3 regions of the Leuconostoc lactis genome follow, and region 3 is predicted to be linked to each of the others. Evidence: predicted binding sites of a transcription regulator. Region 3 holds the regulator's gene; each other region holds the start of a gene.
What was found. Region 3 encodes Rex, which represses fermentation and respiration genes when NADH is low (regulators of the CRP and FNR family bind a similar motif). Its sites were predicted from a motif close to TTGTGAANTANTTCACAA; they were not measured.

Region 1: a site for Rex is predicted at 3,285-3,302, ahead of adhP (alcohol dehydrogenase AdhP). Genes of this name have one in related genera too.
Region 2: a site for Rex is predicted at 3,336-3,353, ahead of FGL80_RS04430 (zinc-dependent alcohol dehydrogenase family protein). Genes of this name have one in related genera too.

Annotation. Positions count from the first base shown of each region.
Region 1 covers NZ_CP042420.1:678,247-685,778, reverse strand. Annotated here, with positions in the region: gene FGL80_RS03475 (ECF-type riboflavin transporter substrate-binding protein) at 1-392, opposite strand, end outside; gene FGL80_RS03470 (SAM hydrolase/SAM-dependent halogenase family protein) at 414-1,277, opposite strand; gene FGL80_RS03465 (hypothetical protein) at 1,509-2,048, opposite strand; gene adhP (alcohol dehydrogenase AdhP) at 2,209-3,264, opposite strand; gene FGL80_RS03455 (NADP-dependent oxidoreductase) at 3,427-4,332, opposite strand; gene gltX (glutamate--tRNA ligase) at 4,468-5,964, opposite strand; gene FGL80_RS03445 (hypothetical protein) at 6,140-6,463, opposite strand; gene radA (DNA repair protein RadA) at 6,474-7,532, opposite strand, start outside.
Region 2 covers NZ_CP042420.1:862,424-869,955, reverse strand. Annotated here, with positions in the region: gene FGL80_RS04445 (winged helix-turn-helix transcriptional regulator) at 85-453, opposite strand; gene FGL80_RS04440 (ROK family protein) at 538-1,404, opposite strand; gene FGL80_RS04435 (VOC family protein) at 1,860-2,243, opposite strand; gene FGL80_RS04430 (zinc-dependent alcohol dehydrogenase family protein) at 2,300-3,316, opposite strand; gene FGL80_RS04425 (LacI family DNA-binding transcriptional regulator) at 3,498-4,472, shown strand; gene FGL80_RS04420 (phosphoglycerate dehydrogenase) at 4,507-5,430, opposite strand; gene FGL80_RS04415 (cytidine deaminase) at 5,477-5,875, opposite strand; gene pepF (oligoendopeptidase F) at 5,948-7,532, opposite strand, start outside.
Region 3 covers NZ_CP042420.1:314,964-322,495, forward strand. Annotated here, with positions in the region: gene FGL80_RS01505 (nitroreductase family protein) at 1-292, opposite strand, end outside; gene FGL80_RS01510 (aromatic acid exporter family protein) at 409-897, shown strand; gene FGL80_RS01515 (Cof-type HAD-IIB family hydrolase) at 923-1,753, opposite strand; gene FGL80_RS01520 (lipid II:glycine glycyltransferase FemX) at 1,910-2,947, opposite strand; gene FGL80_RS01525 (redox-sensing transcriptional repressor Rex) at 2,956-3,603, opposite strand; gene tsaD (tRNA (adenosine(37)-N6)-threonylcarbamoyltransferase complex transferase subunit TsaD) at 3,773-4,783, opposite strand; gene rimI (ribosomal protein S18-alanine N-acetyltransferase) at 4,821-5,231, opposite strand; gene rimI (ribosomal protein S18-alanine N-acetyltransferase) at 5,206-5,763, opposite strand; gene tsaB (tRNA (adenosine(37)-N6)-threonylcarbamoyltransferase complex dimerization subunit type 1 TsaB) at 5,747-6,457, opposite strand; gene ptsP (phosphoenolpyruvate--protein phosphotransferase) at 6,510-7,532, opposite strand, start outside.

The sequences.
Region 1 (7,532 bases), 360 kb from region 3:
ACCCAAGCAATGACATTGGCCACCGCTTGCCAAATGTTAAATTGAATAATTTTTTTAGTCGTTAATGTGCCATATTCCAAGGCAAGCGATTTTTTACTCAATCCTAACAGGAAACCAAAAACACCATCAGCGATCACCCAAGACCACCACGGTGCGCCATAAGTGACCGCATCATTTAAGGTGTGCCCAATGATGCCGACCAGCAGACCGACGAGCGGCCCAAATAAACTCGCTATTAAGGCCAACCAACCTTCCGCCACGTTAATAGTGGTATTCGGTACGCCAGTTGGAATGGCAATAAATTTCATTAACACAAAGAATACAGCCGCCCCAATTCCTGTGGCAACGACTGACCGCACTGAAAAGCCAGCTTTTTGTTGCTTCTTTTGCATATTATTCCCTCGCTTTTTAGATCACGCCGACACTTTTGTTAGGGTAACCGCCCATTCAGGTCCAGCACCCACATGATAAGTTTGTTCAAAACTACCCGTATGCACACCAAACGCCACGGTGTAGACGGAGTCAATATAAATTAACGGTTCCCCTGGCGCCACGTCCGTAAACGTATGCACATAAGGTAAGACGTCATCAAACATGGTATGCCCTTGATGTTGAATTTGGACACGCAAGACATCCCCATATGCTAAATTGAATTTTTCAAATTCTTTTACGGGAATATTTGACCACAATGAGCCAAAATTAACATCAGTAATATCAATATTCCCAACTAACTGCGCAACCCCAGCTGCTGTCGTTTGATAGCGCCCTGGTTGCATTGGCAACTTCACCAATTGGTCAACTGGCAATACTTGTTGGTAATCGGTGTACTGAATTTGCCCACTGGCTAACTGCGCCCCGTTGTAAGCATAAATATCACGACCATGAAATGTCGAAGACTTTTCTGATCCCGGTAGCCGTTGTGTTGTTTCATCAATAACACGAGCACTCGCAATCAGCCCATGCGCCAAAAGATGCGACAACGTCCCGTTATCCGGCGTCACAATGTAATGCCCACCCGTTGTTTCGGCAATAATTGAGAGCCGTTTAGACCCCACACCAGGATCCACAACGGAGACAAATACCGTACCGGCTGGCCAATAACTAAATGTTTGAAACAATCGAAATGACCCTTCAAAAATATTAAACGGTGTGATGCCATGGGTCAGGTCACTAATGATTATATCACTAGCTACCCCGTAAGCCACACCACGCATTGAACTTACCGCCCCGTCCTGTAAGCCAAAATCCGTTTGTAAAACGAGATGATTATTTGTCATATAACACGTTTGCCTACGCGATGATATCCGCCTGTAGACTATTCCTTCCAAGTATATTGCCAATAAAAAGACCCTGTTAATCACTTTGATTAGCAGGGCACGACAAACAGTCCGGTGTGCAGGCCAGCGTCCTGTTTGACGGTTAGTAGCCAAATGGTTGACTCGTCATCACTTTATTAACATATTGTTATTTTAAGATAATTCTTATTTTATGTCAATTTATTTCTTAGTTTAGTCTGGCAAGATAATTTGGGTTGTTGGCCCTTGTGGGGCTTGTTCCGCTTGCTGTTCTTGCACTAAATAACTTGGGAATAACGTGAGCGACTTCTCAGTAAAGCCGACAATTGATGAACCCAAAATACGGGTGATTAATTCTAACAGACGCGCTTCAAATGTTGGCTCATCAACTTGTTCAATTTCCGGCTTCAAGGCTTGTTGATACATATTGATATGCACATGTGGCATCAATGCGTATTCACGACCAATTAAGGCAGCCCACTCTTCAAATAATTCGCCTGGAATTTCGTCATCATCGTTCACGATTGGCATAAAATTAACACTAAAAGTATTATTTGCTTCGCCTTCAACGTCAAACTCTGCTTGCGTGATACGCCCTTCCGTTATCTCTGTTGCATAGTCAAAATCATAAACGCGGCGCTCATCGAAGATGTGGATAAAGCCAGCCGTTGCTTGATCCGCACTGGCGGTATCAACAACACGTAAAATACGATCACGCTGGCCGCTAAAAAGTTGTTGTGTAAAGTATGGCATGCTTTATTACTGACCTCTCTTTCATCAGAAAAAAGGTCGTTTCCTCCAATACATTTGTTACCCAATTCTAACACAGGCATACAAAAACTGCTATGTCCAAGACAGCCAAGCGCCGCTTGACACGAACAAAAAAATCGCCCAAGAGTGGACGATTTTTTGCTTATAATACTGTGAAGTCAAACACTTTACGACCAGTAATCTTACCAGCCTTCATTTCATCAATCACTTCGTTCATGTCGGCAAAGGCAACCTTTTCAACGATTGGCTTAACCTTACCTTCAGCACCGAATTGGAAGGCTTCCTTCAAGTCGGCACGTGTACCAACCAATGAGCCACGCACTTCAATACCATCCAAGACAGTCTTGGCAATGTTCAAAGCCATGTCACCTTGTGGCAAAGCAACCGCAACCAACTTACCCATTGGGCGTAGTGAATCAACGGCTTGGTCAAAGGCAGCAGCATTAACGGCTGTGACTTGCGCATTGTGCACACCACCAGTTGCCTTTTGTACTTCGGCTGCGACATCATCAACCTTCTTACGGTTGATTAATACTTCAGCACCGTTTTCTTGTGCGGCAGCCAACTTGTCTTCGTTACCATCAATAACGGCAACATGTGCCCCAAAGACATTGTGCGCATATTGAACAGCCAAGTTACCCAAACCACCAGCACCATGAACCGATACCCATTGTCCTGGCTTTGTTTCACCGACCTTCAATGACTTATACATTGTCACACCGGCACATGTAATTGATGTGGCTTGTACTGGATCCAAACCTTCTGGCACCTTAACGGCGTACTTAGCGTTCACAACAGCTTGTTGTGACATCGCACCATCAATTGTGTAACCTGAGTTGCGTACCTTACGGCAGAATGTTTCGTTACCTGTCACACAGTAGTCACACACACCGCAGGCGTCAAAGAACCAAGCGATTGAAACACGATCACCAATCTTGAGGTAATCACTGGCACCTTCAGCCAACTTTGAAACACGACCAACACCTTCGTGACCGATAACACGACGGAACTTACCATTACGTTGTCCCAGTTCATTTGGATTACCAAAATCAGCATTCGCCACATGCAAATCAGTGTGGCAAAGTCCAACATATTCAATATCCACTAATGCTTCCCCAAAGGCTAATGGCTTTGGTTCCCAATCTTCAATCAAATCAACATATCCATCTGGATTTTCACGTACAACTGCTGCTTTCATGTTAAGCATACTCCTTTTACATGTGAATTATTTTACAAATAAATTGTACCTGTTTTTCGCGCATTTGTAAACTTTTATTATGACAAATTGGCATTAATTTTTTATTACGTGAAAAAAATCACGATTACTTACAAAATAAAAGTATCACCGAAGTGATACTTTTTAGTCAAATGTGAGCACGAGTTTACCCAGTACGTGTTGGCGCGTTTGAAAATCGCGGACGTTCTCTGCATTAAATGGGCGTGTTTCCGAAATGTTCACGACCACCTGACCTTGGGCTACTAACGCCAATAATTCAGCGAGCTGTGTACCGTTAGATTGCAAATAGCCCATCGTCACGCGCGGATCAGCCATAGTATCAACCAACGATACCAATCGCCCAGTCGGCTTCAAAACGGCCAGTGATGTCTGCAAGGTATCACCGCCAACCGTATCTAAAATCACATCCACACCTGCCGGGATAGCTGCTTGAAGCGACGTCGTTTGGCCATCAATCACCTGCAGTGTCGGATCAACGGCCTGTACAACAGCCGCTGCTGCCTGACCACGGACTGTCGTATAAAGCGTTTGTACCCCAAGCCATTTAGCAACCTGAATGGCTGTAAAACCAACCGAGCCAGCACCCCCTTGAATGAGTACCGTATCACTTGGCTGAACCGCTAAGTCTTTGGCCATCATTTGATAACCGGTTTGCCCGCCCAGTACCACCGCAGCCGCTTGTACATCACTCACTGCGTCAGGAATTTTAGCGAGTAGGGATTGCCCAACTGGCACAAATTCGGCATAACTTTTCAAATGCGGCGATGCCGCCACGCGGTTACCAACTGCAAATGCCGTCACTTCAGCGCCAACTGCCACGACAACACCTGCCACTGATGACCCTGGAATGAGCGGCGTTGCCTTATCTGTCCCCATCAACCCTTGCCGAAACTTCACATCATAAGGGTCAATTGCCGTCGCCCGTTGTTTCACCAATACCTGTTTGGGTTTAATCATCGGCATTGCTGCCTCTAGGTTATCGACCAAGACCGTCGGTTCCCCATAATTTAACATTTCTACTGCATACATGGTATTCACACTTTCTTTATGAGCTGTTACCCCATTGTATGCCAAATCCTGTCAAATGTCCTCGGATTTGCTGTCACAAAGTGCATCACAAAAGGCGCCTCAGTTAACCCGAAGCACCTTTATGACTCACCTAAATTAGGCTAAATATTTAGCTTTAACATCAGACATTATTGCTAAGACCTTGTCTTTCTCCAATACGACTAACATTTCTGGCAAGTTTGGCCCTTGCACTTCATGTGTTGTGGCGATACGAATTGGATTCCATAGGTTACGCCCTTTGATTTCAAGCGTGTTTTGAATCTCACGAATAGCTGCCATGTAATCTTCTGCGGTAGCCGTTTCTGGCAAGGCCGTGTAGGCTGATTCCCATGCCGCAAAGACCTGACGGCCTTCATCAGATGTGAGATAATCGACCATTTCATCCGTAATGTCACTTAATTCAAAGAATGGGCGACGCACTAAGTCAACAATTTCGCGTGTATAAGAAATACCTTCCACACCAGCAACCTTAATGACTTGTGTTAACCAATCGCGCTTCGTTTCTGCATCTTCTGCGCTAATTAAGTCCGCATTGACCAATTCTTGAATCAATTGTGGCATCACTTGATCCAAATCACGACGCATCCATTGGTTGTTAATCCATTCTAACTTCTTTTGGTCAAACTTCGCGTTGGCCTTTGACAAACGGTTCTCGTCGAACATTTGCGTAAATTCTTCAAGTGAGAAGATTTCGTCTTCACCCTTTGGTGACCAACCAAGCAAGCCAATAAAGTTCACCATCGCTTGTGGTTGATAGCCCAAATCCTTGTATTGTTCCACGAATTGCAACACGTTTTCGTCACGCTTTGATAACTTCTTGCCGGTTTCGCCGTTGATAATCAACGCCATGTGACCAAACTTTGGCACATCCCAACCCAATGCTTCAAAGATCATCATTTGCTTTGGTGTGTTTGAGACGTGATCATCCCCACGTAACACGTGAGAAATCTTCATCAAATGATCATCGACAACCACCGCAAAGTTGTATGTTGGCATCCCATCGGCCTTTTGAATGACCCAGTCGCCACCAATTTCCTTGGCACCGATTTCGATATGCCCCTTCACGATGTCATCCCAAGCATAAACTTTTTCTTCTGGGACACGGAAGCGAATGACTGGCTTTAACCCTTGTGCTTCAAATTCCGCATACTTAGCTTCGCGTTCTTCATCCGTCAAACCTTCATATTCATATACGTAATGTGGTGCTTGCTTAGCGGCTTGTTGCGCTTCACGTTCAGCAGCCAATTGTTCTGATGTCTTATATGACTTGTAAGCCAAACCTTTAGCCAACAATTCATCAATAAATGGTTGGTAAATGCCTTGGGCGTTACGTTCAGATTGGCGATATGGGCCATAAGCACCTGGCTTTTCTGGTGATTCATCCCAGTCCAAACCAAGCCAAGCCAAGTTTTCTAACTGTGACTTTTCACCGTCAGCGATGTTACGTGCTGAATCAGTATCTTCAATCCGAATAATGAATTGGCCATTGTAGTGGCGCGCAAAAAGCCAGTTAAAGATTGCTGTACGCGCGTTACCAATATGTAAATGCCCTGTTGGTGATGGGGCATAGCGAACACGAATGTCTTCTGTCATGTGATATAAAGCGTTAGACAAGTGGTTTGGCTAACGCATTTCCTCCTCAGTTATACGGTTTATCCCGTTATTTATCTACTCTATTGTACAACATTACCCCGCCAAAATTCCAATTGGCCACATATTCGCAAAACAAAAGGTCAGGTGGCTAACCTGACCTGCAAACCTTATCTATTTAATGACGATGAGCGTGAATTGGTGTATCTTGTTGCCGTACCAAACGTCTCAGCAACCGTACCCAGTGGTATAGTACCCATCCTAGACCGGCCATAATCACCAGCAATATCGCCATAACGGCAACTTTCCCCCACAAAATTAGGGCATCGCTGAGACCCACTACGATCACCAGCCAGCCTATACCTACTTGGATAACGAGTAATACCGTAGTTATCAGCACACCTAACCACCAACGCCCACGATAACCTGTTCCACGTGAAACATAACGATGTAACCCATTATGGACCACAATAAATAGATCACCAGGAATCAGATCCCACATGTTACCCCCTTTAATCTAAGGCTAATTGCAACGCTTCCCTTAACGTGGCGACGCCAATCACTTGAATTCCTTCAGGGAGCGTGACCCCATTCAAGTTGTTCTTTGGTACAATCGCCCGTTTAAAGCCGAGCTTGCGCGCTTCCTTCAACCGACTTTCAATATCAGCGACGCTCCGGATTTCCCCAGTTAGCCCGATTTCACCAACAAAGACGTCGCTTGGCCGCGATTCTTTATCATGATAAGAACTGGCCAACGCCACGGCAATTGCCAAATCAATTGCTGGTTCATCCAGCTTGACCCCACCAGCAGCTTTCAGATAAGCGTCTTGATTTTGCAGCAAGAGATTAGCGCGCTTTTCCAAAACGGCCATAATTAACGACACGCGATTACGATCTAATCCAGATGCCGTTCGTTGCGCGTTTCCAAAGACGGTAGGCGTCACCAAGGCCTGTAATTCAACCAAGATCGGCCGTGAGCCTTCCAAGGCGACCACAATGGCCGAACCAGTTGCGCCAGCTAATCGTTCTTCCAAAAAGATTTCTGATGGGTTGGCGACCTCAATCAAACCGCCGTCGCGCATTTCGAAAATACCCAATTCATTGGTGGCGCCAAAACGATTTTTCACCGCCCGTAAAATGCGGTACTTGTAGTTGCTATCGCCTTCAAAATAGAGCACCGTATCGACCATATGCTCCAAAATCTTTGGTCCAGCAATCGCCCCATCTTTGGTCACGTGGCCAACGATAAAAATAGAAATATTATTGGTTTTAGCAATTTGCAATAAATCTGCCGTGACTTCGCGGATTTGTGACACGGAGCCAATGGCAGACGTCACGTCTGGTTCCTGCATCGTTTGTACTGAGTCAATCACGACAAAATCTGGTTGCAGCGATTCAATTTGCTTTTTAATCGCCGTCATATCTGTTTCTGGATAGAGGTAAAATTCATCATTCCCCACACCCAAGCGATCTGCCCGCAACTTTACTTGGGTAGCGGATTCTTCCCCAGTCACGTATAACACACGACCTTCATGGGCCAATTGCCCAGAGACTTGGAGCAAGAGGGTTGA
Region 2 (7,532 bases), 550 kb from region 3:
ATTTTACTGTTTTAGCATCTATTTTAGTGACTATTTGCCATAGCGGCACAGCACTAAAACGCGCTAGATTACAACTCTAGTATATCATGCTAAAGCGTCTGTGTCGTCATGTTTTGTCTTGGCCACGTTATTATATTGATCAGACCACTCATGAATTGCTGCCATCAGTGGACGCATTGCTTCACCAGACTCGGTAAGCTTATATTCAATGAGACTAGAATTTTCATAAGTCACACGGTTAACCAATTGTACCGCTTCAAGTTCTTTCAGACGTTCAACCAACACACGGTCAGAACAGCCAGAAATCGCCCGTGACAATTCCAAGAAACGTTTTGGTCCACTAATAAGCAACGTCTCAATAATTAGGCCATTCCATTTACGACCTAAAATCTGAAATGTATTGGTGAAATTCTCGCAGAGTAAATCCTCTGTATGTTCTGCTAATTTTGCCATCATTTTCCCTCTGAGTTATTGATGTGTTCATAGTAACACAAAGCGCGCAACTTGACAAAAAGTAAGTAGTTAAACAGGTAACGGTTATCGCAATGTTTTCGCCAAATAGAAACAACCGAGGATACCGGCATTGTCCCCGTTGGCCACAGGTACAATATAGTCATCCAATGGTGGCACTGCCAAATAATCGCTCATTTGTTCCGCAAAGCTTTCCCGAATTAAGGGGAAAAGAATCTCACGGTGTGGCACGCCACCACCGAGCACAACCTTTTCTGGGCGCAAGATCATCGTATAATCCAATATCGCTTGTGCCAAGTAGAAGGCTTCCATGCGCCATGCCAAATGATCATCAGGAATTTCCTTGGCACTCATGCCCCAGCGTTCTTCGATAGCTGGTCCAGCTGCCAAGCCTTCCAAACAGTTAGCACCGTGGAATGGGCAGTGCCCTGCATACGTGTCTTCTGGATGCTTTTGTAAGAAGATGTGACCGGCTTCTGGGTGGCCATAACCACTGACAAGTTGTCCGCCAGAAACAATACCGGCACCAACACCCGTACCAACTGTCAAATACACCATATTGTCAACGTCTTTGGCAGCCCCTGTGGTAAACTCAGCCCAACCAGCACCATTAACATCCGTTGTCCAGTAATAAGGGATATCACGCCAAGCCTTCATACGACCTAAGAAATCATACCCTGACCAGCCGTGTTTTGGCGTGTCGAGAACATAACCGTAAGTCTTTGATTCAGGCACAATATCAATTGGCCCAAAGGCGGCAATCCCAATGGCATCGATGTTATCATATTGATCAAAGAACGCAACAACCTGATCTAACGTCTTTTCGCCATCTAATGTTGGGAATGCTGTCCGATCGACAATGTTAAAGTCTTCATCCGCAACAGCCACCACAAACTTCGTTCCACCTGCTTCAATTGCACCTAATAGTCCCATGTTTTTTCTCTTTTCTTATCTCTGTTTTAGTCATTTGCTGTCATAATGATCACCCTTTAAACACGTATACACAACAAAGGTGATCATTGTGACTGTAGCCTCCCAATCAAAAGCCGCAGGCTGGTGACGCCAAGTCCACAGTTGCGACAAAACAAGGCGCACCCGTTGCCAGACAGACTGACAATCACGCCACAACTTGACTAAAATGTGTGGTTAACATTTACAGTACGTCGTGACGTTAAATTGTCCTATCATTGCTTTATTTTATCGTTTTGTTAAGCGCTTACATTATTAGTTTAATCGATTTAAATCACCAGTGTCAAGCGTTCGTCAGGATTAATTTTAGAAAATAATTCATCGTATTTTTGTACCTTTCAGAAACAAATGTGAAAACACGATAGCACCACCACAATCCTACGCAATAAAAAAAGTTGGCGCCGTTACGCCAACTTTTTTTATTTTACAATTTCACAAAATTCTACAATGACAGCATCTGGGCCTTGGATATTAAAGAACTTAATCCCTTTGTCCCAAAATGCTAATTGTTGCACTTCTGAATCAATCAGGTCAAAACCTTCAGCCTTTGCGGCCGCAAAAGCTGCCTCAGCATCTGTCGTGTCCAATGAGATATGGTTAATTGCGCCTGGTTGATTGGCAACCACTTCTTGGTACCACGTTTCAATCACAAGATTATCACGTTGCATAAAGATGACTTGTCCAACTGGAAAATCACCAGTTTTCGTAAATCCTAATTTTGTCCAAAAAGCTTCCGCAGCTGCCAAATCATGTGTTGGTATACCGATGTGTTGTAAACCTGAATAATAATCTGAAAATGCCATATTTGCCCCCCCTCGATCAACGCGTTGATGACTTTGTCGCGTGATCTGTCTTCCGGTTACGCTTCTTCGCCGCCAACCTTCACAACAGCCTTTGACACTACGCCAAGCTTGCCGTTCAAGAAGTCTTCAACAGTGGCATAGTCCAATTCATGTGAAATCAAAGGTTCAACATCTACCTTGCCTGATGATAGCAAAGCCAATGAATCTTCAAAGGCATTTGGATTGATGAATGAGCCTTGAATTGTCAATTGCTTTTGGAAAACTTCATAAGTGTTCATTTCAAATGTGTCGTCTGGACCACCGACACCAAACATCAAAACTTGACCACCACGCGCAGCAGCTTCAATGGCTGCTTCTTGTGTCTTTGGTGAACCGACAGCTTCAATGACAACATCATATTCACCATCAGGAATCTTGTCACCTGCCATTGTATTGAACGTGCGCTTTGCACCAAACTTATCTTTCGCCATGGCCAACTTTTCATCCACAATACCAGCCAAATCAACTTGGTGAATGCCGTAAGCCTGCAAAATTTGCACAAACAATTGTCCCATGAAGCCATCACCAATGACAAGTGCCTTTTGATATGGTGATACCTTCAACAATTGAATACCGTGAACGGCACAAGAAATTGGTTCAACCAAAGCTGCAGCCTTCAATGACACATTGTCTGGGATTGGGTAAACAACTGAGGCAGGTGCTGTGAAGTAGTCTTCAAAGCCACCGTCACGCGTCACCCCAATAGCTGAGAGATGTTCGCATAATTCTGGACGCCCTGTACGGCAGTACTTGCATTGACCGCAGTAGATGTTTGGATCAACTGCCACACGGTCACCGACCTTAACGTTTGTGACTTCTGAACCAACTTCAACAACCACACCTGAATTTTCGTGACCTAAGACGATTGGTGGGACCGCTGGTGCAGAACCAGGCAAACCAGCATATAACGCATGGTCTGTCCCGCAAATACCAGCAAAGGCTGTATGAATCTTGACTTCGTCAGGCTTGATTTCGGGTTGTGCAATTTCTTTCAATTCCAGTGACTTAATACCAGTCAACACTAATGCTTCCATGTTTTCCGCTCCGTTTTACTTGTGATGTTTTTAACTTATAAGACCATATTAACCCTTTTAAATAATTTGTCAAGCGTTAATCAATTTTTTTGCTGAAAGTTTTATTGCAAAAAAGTGTATAATAGAATGTGCTTAGTGATTAAAAATGCAACACAATTTTTAGCAGTAAACGGAGGTTTCAATGGTTGCAAAATTAAGTGACGTCGCCGAATTGGCCGGCGTTTCAATTACAACAGTATCACGTGTGATCAATAATTACGGTTCCTTGAGCCAAAAAACGATCGACAAAGTTCATGCTGCCATGCGCGAGTTGCACTACCAACCAAATGCCATGGCGCGCTCACTACAAGGTAAATCATCACAATTTATCGGTTTAATTTTCCCCAACATTCAAAATCCATTTTTTACCGCTTTAGCCACCGAAATCGAACAACTCTTATTTAAAAAAGGCTACAAAGTGATTATTGCGACGAGTGCCAATAACATTGAAAAAGAACAACAATATTTGCAAATGTTAGCAGCTAACCAAGTGGAAGGTATTATTACCTCATCACATAATCTCGGCATTGCTAGTTATCAAGATAACTTTCTGCCAATTGTGGCCTATGACCGTCATTTAGCAGATAATATTCCGATTGTTCATGAAGACAATTATCGCGGTGGCTACCTCATTGGCGAGTATCTGGTTTCTCAAGGGGCTAAAAATCTGCTAGTGTTATGTGACAATGACCCTTCTGCATCCCCAACCGCACAACGTTATGTCGGCTTTTCGGATGCGATTGCCAACAAAAGCCAGTTAATCGAACACAATATCAATTCTAATTCTAACGAATTTGCAAGTGCCGAAGAGATGGCAGAGATTGTTAACTTGATCGTGACCCAAAAAGTAGATGGTGTCTTTGCTTATAATGACATGATGGCTGTCCAACTACAAAATGCGTTACGCAGGGCAAATATTCGTGTCCCTGAGGACGTGATTGTTGCAGGGTACGACGGTGCACCAATTGTCCAACAGTTGCACCCCGATCTCCCAACAATCGTGCAGCCAATCCATGAGGCAGCACAACGTCTAATTGACGTCCTATTTGCTGAAATTAATCATGAAGCATTGCCAGATCTTGACATGCTCCCTGTTTCATTACACAAACCTGAATAAAAAACACGTCGCCCTAAAAAGGCGACGTGTTTTTTTAATTGACTTGATTTTTTGGCTCTTCGCCGTTTAAGACACGCACAACTTCTTGTGCTGCTGCTAAACCAACCGCATCAAACGCTTCAACTGATTTTGCCGCCACGTGTGGTGTGACAAAAACATTGGGTAACGTCAATAACTCATTATCTGGTGCAACTGGTTCAACCGTAACCACATCTAGTCCCGCACCAGCAATCTCACCTGTCTTCAATGCGGCAATTAAGGCCGCTTCGTCCACGACTGCCCCACGCGCAATATTAATCAAAACGGCATTGTTTTTCATTTTCTTGAAAACAGCCGCATCAATCATATGTTGCGTTGCTGGCGTTGCTGGCAAAGCCAAGATGATATAGTCTGCTGTCGTATAAATCTCATCTAGTGTGGCCATCCGGCCGTTTTTGACGGGTTTATCATGTCGGGCATAGGCTAACACGTTGACATCAAATCCAGTCAGCAATTCATCAATTTTTTGACCAATAGCACCAAAACCAATAATGCCGACTGTCTTATGCGAAACTTCTTGACCCGTCCCATTTGGCACGTTGGGGTCAGTAATGCTCTGTCGTTGCTGATAGAAGTAACGGCCAGCCATCAACATATGCATGACGGCCGTTTCCGCAACCGCCGTTGCATTCGCCCCTGGCGTATTGGTGACAACAATGTCATGTGCCGTTGCATCAGCTAAATCAACATTATCATAGCCCACGCCATAACGGGCAATCACTTTAAGATTTGGCATCTGTGATAATAGTTGCTCAGATAGCGGATGCATCATCAAAATCACCGCATCTACATCAGCTGCAGCAAGAAAATCGGCATCTGTTTGTTGCGGATTTGAAATGACTTCTAAATCATGGGCCTTTAAATAATCAATTGCGGCTTGTGCCGTGCCGTCAAAAACGAGTACTTTTTGCTTTTGCATATGCTCTCCTTCAAGTCAGTGCTTTCAGCGATGTATCAACACGATACTACGCCAGTGCGTTAAATGACCCTGGCATTAAATCCGCAATCGTCGTTTGCACACTTTTGCCAGTATCATTAATCAACCAAATTGGCATGTCGGATGGGAAAAGTTCGACCATGACTTGTCGACATGCACCACAAGGGGCAATTGGCTCATTTGTGCGCCCTGCAACTACTAAACCAGCAAACTGGCGATGACCAGCAGCCATGGCACTGAAAATAGCGGTGCGTTCTGCACAATTGGTGAGACCAAAAGAGACATTTTCGATGTTAATCCCTTTAAACACAGTGCCTGATGCTGTCAATAACGCAGCACCCACTGGAAAATGTGAATACGGTGTATAAGTTTCGTCAAGCGCTTCAAGCGCAACAGCCACTAATTCTTCGGGCGGTGTCGTTTGCATGTTGTTGTTCTCCATTTATTGTCCTATCATTTTACCATAAACATGGCAGTATCATAAGACAGATCAATGTGGTTACTTGTGAACTAACAAATCTGTCAACTGATCGAGACGCTTTTCAAACACGCCAAAGGCTTCCTTCAAATAATCCGCTTGCGTCATATCAACCCCTGCTTGGCCGATAACGGCTAATGGATAGTCTGAGGCACCGGCCTTTAAGTAGTCTTTATACGCTTCTGCCCCATTCTGATTCAAGATACGATCAGCCAAAGTCGTCGCTGCGGCTTCACCAGTGGCATATTGATAGACATAATAGTTGTAGTAGAAATGTGGAATACGCGCCCATTCATACGCGATTTCTTCATCTGGGAAGAGATCTGGGCCATAGTACTTTTGATTCAATGCCGCATAGTACGTACTCATCGCGTCAGCTGTTAACGCCACCCCAGCTGCACTTTGTTCATGAATCCAATCTTCAAATTCCGCAAATTGGGTCTGTCGGAACACCGTGCCCTTAAAGCCATCAAGATATTGATTCAACACATAGGCTTGGAATTTTGGATCATCATTTGTCTTTAACAAATAATCCGTGAGTAGGCTTTCATTGGTTGTTGATGCAATTTCAGCTAGGAAAATTGGGTAATCACCATAATGATAAGGTTGTGCTTGACGGGTCAAATAAGAATGCACCGAGTGCCCCATTTCATGGGCCAAAGTGTAAACGTTATTTAAGTTATTTTGCCAATTTAACAAAATAAATGGGTTCGTGTCATATGTGCCGCTCGAATAAGCACCAGTACGCTTACCCTTATTTTCCACCACATCAATCCAGCGTTCGTCAAAGGCCTTTTTAACCACGGCAATATAATCTGGTCCTAATGGTGCCAAAGCGGCTAACACAATGTCTTTGGCTTTGTCATACGTGACATCAAAATCAATCTCATCGACTAACGGTACGTAGAGGTCATATGAGTGAATATCGTCAACGCCCAAAACTTGCTTACGGAGTGATACAAAACGATGCAACAGTGGCAAATTGGCATCAACCGTTTCACGCAACGTTTCAAACACTGATGTTGGTAGGCTGTGTGGTAGAATGGCTGCTTCCCGTGCTGAGCGATAGTGACGCACTTTAGCTAAATAATTATGACCTTTGACATGTGACGATAACGTTGACGCGAAAGTGTTTTGCAAGGCAATGTAACTATCGTACAATGTTTCAAACGCTTCTTGGCGCAATTCACGTGACTTAGATTCCAACAACAGACTGTAAAGGCCATTTGTCAATGGCACCACTTCACCCGTTTCAGTATGGACATCCCCAAACGTCATGTCGGAATTATCTAACGCACCAAAAGTGTTTTCTGAAGCATTAAAAATATCCCCAGCTCCGGCCAGAAGTGCTTCCTGTTCTGCTGGCAATGTGTAAGGCTTTTGCGCCAGAATTTGGTCAAATAAATGTTGGTAAGGTTGTAACCCTGCCGTCTTCAAATAGTTTGTCAACGTTTCTTCTGGAATATTAAGCACTTCGGGTTGGAAGTAAGCTGTTGCTTCACTTACTTCAGACCAAAGTGCTTGCGCACGGCTATTAAAAGCGGCATATTTTTGATTCGTCGTATCTTGATCATAAATTTGGTGCGCATAGACGTAGACTTTTTCC
Region 3 (7,532 bases):
CTAAGGCACGTACTTCCGGTGTTAAACCAATCAAGTCTTTATTAAAGTCGACGGCAACCACAAAATAACGGGCGGCACTTTCAATATAAGTCATCCCGACTTGTGCTGTAATTTCCGCCTTCAATGCTTGGTCAGTAATTTCAATAAAAGTGACTGGTTGGTAATTATTCATGTTTGGTCCCGCATTGGCAGCAGATAAAATCGTTGTCACAATGTCATCGGTGACCGGTTCATTCGTATAAGCACGAATTGAACGATGGTTATTCAATAAATCTAAAACTGGATTTGACATGTGTTGTTGTCTTGCAACGCGCATCGAGCCCATGTTGCAAGATCCTTTCGTTTTGTGATACATAGATTTTACCATTTTTTTATGATAAAATGATAAGAATATTAGTGGAGGCAGTTATGCAATTTGGACGATTCCGTATCGGTTTACGGACGCTAAAAACAGCCATGGCGGTCATGTTAATCATTGCCGTCTATTATTTCTTTAACCGTCCCCCATTTGTCGCTGCTTTAGCGGCTGTCTTTGCTTTACGTGAAAGTTGGGATCAAACGCTGAGTTTTGCTAAGATCCGTTTAATTTCAAACACCGTTGGTGGCTTACTCGCCTTGGTCTACTTTCTCATTTATACGCAAACTGACCACGCTGACTGGGTCGCAATTATCATCCTCCCACTGCTTGTGATTATCACCATTGTTTTCTTAGATGGTTTTAATTTTAATAGTGGGGTTATCGGCGCACTTGCTGCTTTATTGATGATTGCCTTAAATATTCCAGCTGGTGCGACGGTTGTCTACGTGATTGATCGTATTGCAGATACATTTGTGGGGGTCTTAGTGGCTATTGGTGTGAACCGATTTGCTTCACCGCAAACAAAAAAGAAGGCGTAAACCTTCTTTTTTTGTTTGCTATCATTTATGAAGTGCTGGCTAAACCAAAATAATCTTCGATTGTTGCTAACACCCCATCGTTAACATTCGTGTTCAAGGCACGCTTATCCACAGCCTGTAACATAAATGGTTCGGCATTTGGCATCACATAGCCATGTTCGTATTTCTGCAGCATTTCTAAATCGTTGCCATTATCACCAAAGGTCATCACTTCACGATCTAAAATGTCATAGTAGTCTTGCAAAACTTGCAACCCAGTCGCTTTGTCGACCCCTTTACCCAACACATCAACGGAACCAAATCCTGATCCCGTCGCATGGAGTTCATCGCCAAAGACTTGTCGCAATTCAGCAACGTGCTGTTGTACTTCATCATTTGGCCAGACAAATGTCACTTCTAAAATGTGGTCATCAACTTCCATCAATTTTTCCACTTGCTTCACATTTGGATAAAATTGAAAGACCATATCAGCGACCGGACCTGTAGCATGGTTAGAGACATACGTTGCCTTATCACCCGTCATGATAATAATATTTTCAGCTGATTCAGGATTCTTGGCATTCCATTCAATCACTTGATGTAATTGTGCTGGCGACAAATGAACAGAATAGAGTTGTTCATCCGGTGTGGCCACCATGGCGCCATTTGATCCCACAAAATTGATTTCATAGCCTTTCGCAATTGTGGGGGCAAAAAGTTGTTGCAAGTTTTTAACTTGCCGGCCCGAAGCCGCTACAAAGCGGACATCCTTTTCTTGAAGCTGATCCAAGACACGTTCAAAACGGTGACGATTATACTCATCATTTGCTGTCAAAAAAGTCCCGTCCATATCAGACGCAATCATTTTGATTGTCATTCACAACACACTCCTTTTAAATATCGGTCGTTTACTAAAACAAATTTGTCGTGCACAAGCCATACCTGCATATCTTGTCAACCACGTCATGAATTAGCCCACAATATTTTAATTATAGCATAGTCTTGAATAACTAAAAAAGCCGCCAACGGCGGGTTATTTAAATTGTTCAAGATAAGTTTCATAGGCTGTTTCATCCACAACCCAATCCAGTTCACCAATATATTCGGCTTGTGGATCGTGATAAGCAAAGCCGTGCTTAAATTTATAGAGGCCATCTTCGGGTACAAAATCTCCAACACCGCCAAAATCGTATTCGACTTTGCCAAGTGCCAGACCCCATTTTAGCATTTCCCATTGCACAGCATATGGGCCATAGTGCTTAGCATATTGCCGATCAGAACCGGCATACATATACCAAATTTCATCACCATAGCTAAAACCAATGCCACTGGCAATCACGCGACCTTCAAAGTGTGCTAGGAACACTTTAAATAAGCCTGTGCCAGCCCATAATTGTTGCATACGCAAGAAGTAATCAATTGGCCGGTGAGTAATCCCTTGTGCCGCAGCCATCATCACATAAGTCTCAAAAAAGGCGCGCACATCCGCTTCAGAATCACCAGCAGTCACGGTAACGCCATCTTTGGCCGCGCGACGGATTTGGTTACGATAATCACGTTTGAAGTGTAACATCAATTCTTCTGCCGTCGTAATCGGTGTCGCACCCTCGCCACGACCATCATAATACAACACCACATTTTTGCGTGGTTGGATATTCCCATGCATGTGGTGAATCTCACGATTACGTGTCACAAAACCGGCTGCTTGATATTCGGCATTCAACGCATCGCTATAGGCCACTTCAGGGTCCAAACGAATGAGGAAGACATTATCTGGCAAGGCCGCCAAAGCTTCTTGGATCATACTTTTAATCAACGCCACATTATGAATGTCGCCAATCGGTCCGCGACCAGCATATCCCAGCAACTTGCCCGGCACAGCTTCAACCGTTAACACTGTTAAGACTGCATCAATTTGCCCCGCCGTTTCATGGTAAACATAAACATGACCCCAATTCGCTTTGAGTTCACCCCATAGCGGATCTTGGGTCACCTGGCCACGTGGATCCTCACGAACAAAACGTTGATACGCCTGTACTTTTTCTTGATCATTTAAATCTAAAATCGGCATGTTAGTTATTATCCTGTCGTAATTGAACCATAGTTTTCAATAAAGTAAACCAATGTTTGCAATTCATTGGTCAAATCCACATTTTGCACACGCACGCCACTTGGTACCGTCACACGCAAAGGTGTAAAGTTCAAAATCCCTTTAATCCCAGCATCCACAAGTTCATTTGTGATTTCTTGGGCGACACCTTGTGGTACGGTCAAGATGGCAATGTTAATCCGTTGCGCAGTAATCTGCTCTTTTAATTCAGTCATTGAATAAATCGGCACACCGGCCATAATTGTGCCTGCACGTGACTTATCCACGTCAAAAGCCGCTGAAATACGCATGTTAGAAGACTGGTGAAAGTTAAAGTTAAGCAAAGCTTGCCCCAAATTTCCAGCACCAATTAACGCCACATTAATGAGACTGTCTTGATCCAACACATTGGCAAAGAAATCCAGCAACGCCTTGACATCGTAGCCATAGCCACGCTTGCCTAAGGCACCAAAATAAGAAAAATCACGACGAATCGTGGCCGCATCAAACTTGATTGCATCGCTTAATTCAGCAGAAGAAATGCGGTCAGTCCCCGCATCGTGTAAAAATGTTAAGTAGCGGAAATAAATCGGCAAACGCTTTGCGGTCGCACGCGGGATTTTAGGTTGTGTCATAATTTTCTCCAGTGTTAATGTCGTTATTATCATGCTTGTTTCACCAAACGCAGACGTGATTGTCTGATGAAATCGGCACCTTAGATTACTTTGTGAACTTTTGCATAACTATTGTACCACAAAAATAAGGATCGCAACAAAAGATCGTGATAGATTCACAATCTTATTACGATTATATTAGTTCAAAATCTAAGCCTGGATCAGTATTTAAGTCTAAGCCCGCAAAAATACCTTGTTTATAATTCCAGTAGCCTGCTGCCCCAATCATCGCGGCATTATCACCCGTATATTGCCGTGGCACAGGAATATACGTTGTCTCTGGAAATGACGCCAGCAATTCTTCTAACGTCTCTCGCAATTGTGAATTAGCCGCAACGCCACCAGCCAAGATAAAACTTTTAACTGGATAGTCTTGTAAGGCGCGCTTCGTCCGACCAACTAGCGCGTCCACAACTGCATTTTGGAAACTCGTTGCTAAATCATATTGATCAATTGTTTCACCCTTTTGCTCAGCGTGATGGACATAATTAATCACCGCACTTTTTAAGCCAGAGAAACTAAAGTCATAATTGTCTTCATGTGCCATAGCGGTGGGAAACTTAATCGTTGGTTGCCCTTTGTGCGCCATATCATCAATCGTTTTACCCGCTGGATAAGGCAGCTTTAACAAACGGCCAACTTTATCAAAACTTTCCCCTGCTGCATCATCACGCGTTTCCCCTAACACGGCAAACTCATTTTCGTTTTGCATGAGGACCAGTTCGGTATGACCGCCAGATACCATCAAAGCTAAGGCTGGATAGCGAATTGGCTGATTAAAGTTGGCCGCTGCAATGTGCCCGGCCAAATGATTCACTGGTACAATCGGCAAGTTATGGGCCAACGCAAAGGTCTTTGCGCCCATTAAGCCAACCAATAAAGAACCTACCAGGCCAGGCCCATAGGTCACCGCCACCGCATCAAGCTCCGATGGTGACACGTTAGCTGTGGCCAACGCATCATCTAATACGCGTGTAATCCATTCAATATGATGTCGACTGGCGACTTCCGGTACAATACCACCAAAACGTTGATGGGAATTGATTTGTGTCGCCACGGCGTTGCTTAGGACAATATGGCCATCTTCCACAATGGCAACGCTGGTTTCATCAGCGCTGGATTCAAATGCTATGATTTTTGTCATATTTATGCGTGTGAGTGGTTACCTTAGTAACCTGTGCTCACATTTTCCTTTCCATCATGATCGCGGCATGACCATTTTTATAATACTTTTCACGGCGGTGATAAGGTGAAAAGCCCATCTTTTCATACAGCTGAATCGCTTGATGATTCAACTCATCGACTTCCAATAAAAATCGGGCAACATCTGGCAAAGCCAAAACGGTTGTTAATAGTGCTTGCGCAATACCTTGTCGTTGATAATCCGGTTGGACCGCGATACTACTAATTTCAACTTCATCTAATATCTGGGTAATCCCAATAAAACCACCCGTCGTTAAAAAATAACGACTACGAGGACTTGTGAGTTCATGTTCAAAGACTGCTTTTGGCCAAGGAGACGGTTGAAAGGCCGCTTGGGCAATATGATAGATGGTTTCACTGTCTTCAATTGTTGCTGGTTGAATTTTCAAGTTGTTTCACCATTGAAACGGCATCTTCATGATCACCGAAATAGTATCCTTTTTTGATCCCTGTTTGTTCAAAGCCTAATCGTTGATATAAAGCAATCGCCCCATGATTAGAGGCGCGTGCCTCTAACGTCATGGTGGCAACCCCAACCGCAGTCGCAAATTGGTTAATTTCTGACAAAATGGTTGTGCCTAAACCATGACTTTGCCAAATCGGAACAACCGCAATATTGGTAATATGCATATCACGCTGATCTCTTTGATAGGCAACACCGGCAAAGCCAATAACTTGTTGATGGCGTTCAATCACTAAGTAGAGGCGAATATGTGGCCGCGATAATTCGCTGAGAAAGTCGCGCAATACCCACGGCGCGACACCCGCATAAACCGCTTCCTCAATTCTAACCAATGTGTCAATATCAGCAATTGTGGCGCGACGTAACACAAAGTCATAACCACTGACAGCAATCGTCTTAGTCGTAAATTGCGGTAAGGCAATTGGTAATTTAGGGTGGTGATTAAACTTCAAAAACATAATTTTCGGGATTATCCTCACCAGGATGCGCAGCAAGCCAGTTCAACTCCGCCTGGGTTTTCCTTAAATAATTAGGGTTAAAGTGTGCGACATCAGCCACAGGTTGCGCTTTGAGACCGAGTGTAACGATGCCATGACCGTCAGGCAAGCTGTCAGCGGGTGTTAAAATCGTCGCTTGATCACCAAAAGCCGCCTGTAACGTGGGCACGAATTCTGTGGTTTCCCCCACAAAAGTAATGGGCTCAGCACGTGTCTGCAACCAAGTCACCAAATGGTCGATTGGCTGATGCGCATCAGCTAACACAGCTGTGTCATTTAAATAAACACCTGCAAAAACATTATTATTGCGCGCATTAAACAGTGGCACTACTAAGCCAGGATTGGTCACTTGCGCAGCCAGCACGGCTAAACTAGAAACGCCTATGAGCTCAGCTTGCAACGTGTTAGCCAGCATTTTGGCAACAGTCACACCAATTCTAAGCCCAGTAAATGATCCTGGTCCTTGGGCAACCACAATACGATCAATATCACTGAGCGCCCATTGTTGTTCAGCCAGCGTTGTTTCAATTGCTGGCAATAACTGAATCGAATGATTCCGCGCTTCATTCGTTGTGAACACACGTCGTACATTATTATCTTCCGCCAAACTCACCGTAAGTGGTTGGTTACTTGTATCAAAGGCTAAAATCTTCATAGGTTATATTTTAACACAAAAAGACCGCCAATCGGCGGTCTTAAAACTTGTTCTAGTCAATTGCTGATTCAACTAATGCAATGACTTCGTCATTTGTTTCGGCATCCAAAGCTTTTTCAGCCAACAACTTCATATCAGCAGTATTCAACTGCTTCATTAATGCACGTGTTTGCAAAATAGATGGGGCACTCATTGAGAATTCATCCAAGCCCATACCCATCAACAATGGGACAGCGATTGGATCACCAGCCATTTCACCACACATTGCAACAAACTTACCTTCTTTATGAGCGGCAGTAATCACATTGTTGATCAAACGCAAGATTGATGGATTATAAGGTTGATACAAATAAGCAACCTTATCATTACCACGATCTGCAGCCATTGTATAACCAATCAAATCGTTGGTTCCAATTGAGAAGAAATCCAATTCCTTAGCAAACTTATCAGCCAACATTGCGGCAGCTGGAATTTCAATCATGATACCTAACTTGACATCACCCATTGCCACACCAGCTTCTTCAAGCTTGGCACGTTCTTCTGTATAAATTTGCTTTGCGGCACGGAACTCAGGCAATGTGGCAATCATTGGGAACATAATCCACAAGTTACCAAAGGCTGAGGCACGTAGCAACGCACGGAGTTGTGTGCGGAAGATTTCTGTTTGATCCAAAGAAATACGGATCGCACGATAACCCAAGAATGGATTTTCTTCTTCCGGCAATTTCCAATAGCTCAAGTGCTTGTCGCCACCAATATCCATGGTACGCACTGTCACTGGCTTACCAGCCATCTTTTCAACAACAGTCTTATAAGCTTCAAACTGTTCTTCTTCAGTTGGCAAGTGATCTGATTCCATGTATAGGAATTCAGTACGATACAAACCAATTCCTTCAGCACCGTTTTCCAAAACGGCAGGCATGTCTTTTGGTGAACCAATGTTTGCGCCCACGACAAATGTCTTGCCATCGGCACTGACTGATTGTTGATCTTTCAACAAGGCCCATTCAGCACGTTGTGCTTGATAATCAGCCGCCTTTTGTTGATAACTGGCTAATGTGTCGGCATCTGGGTC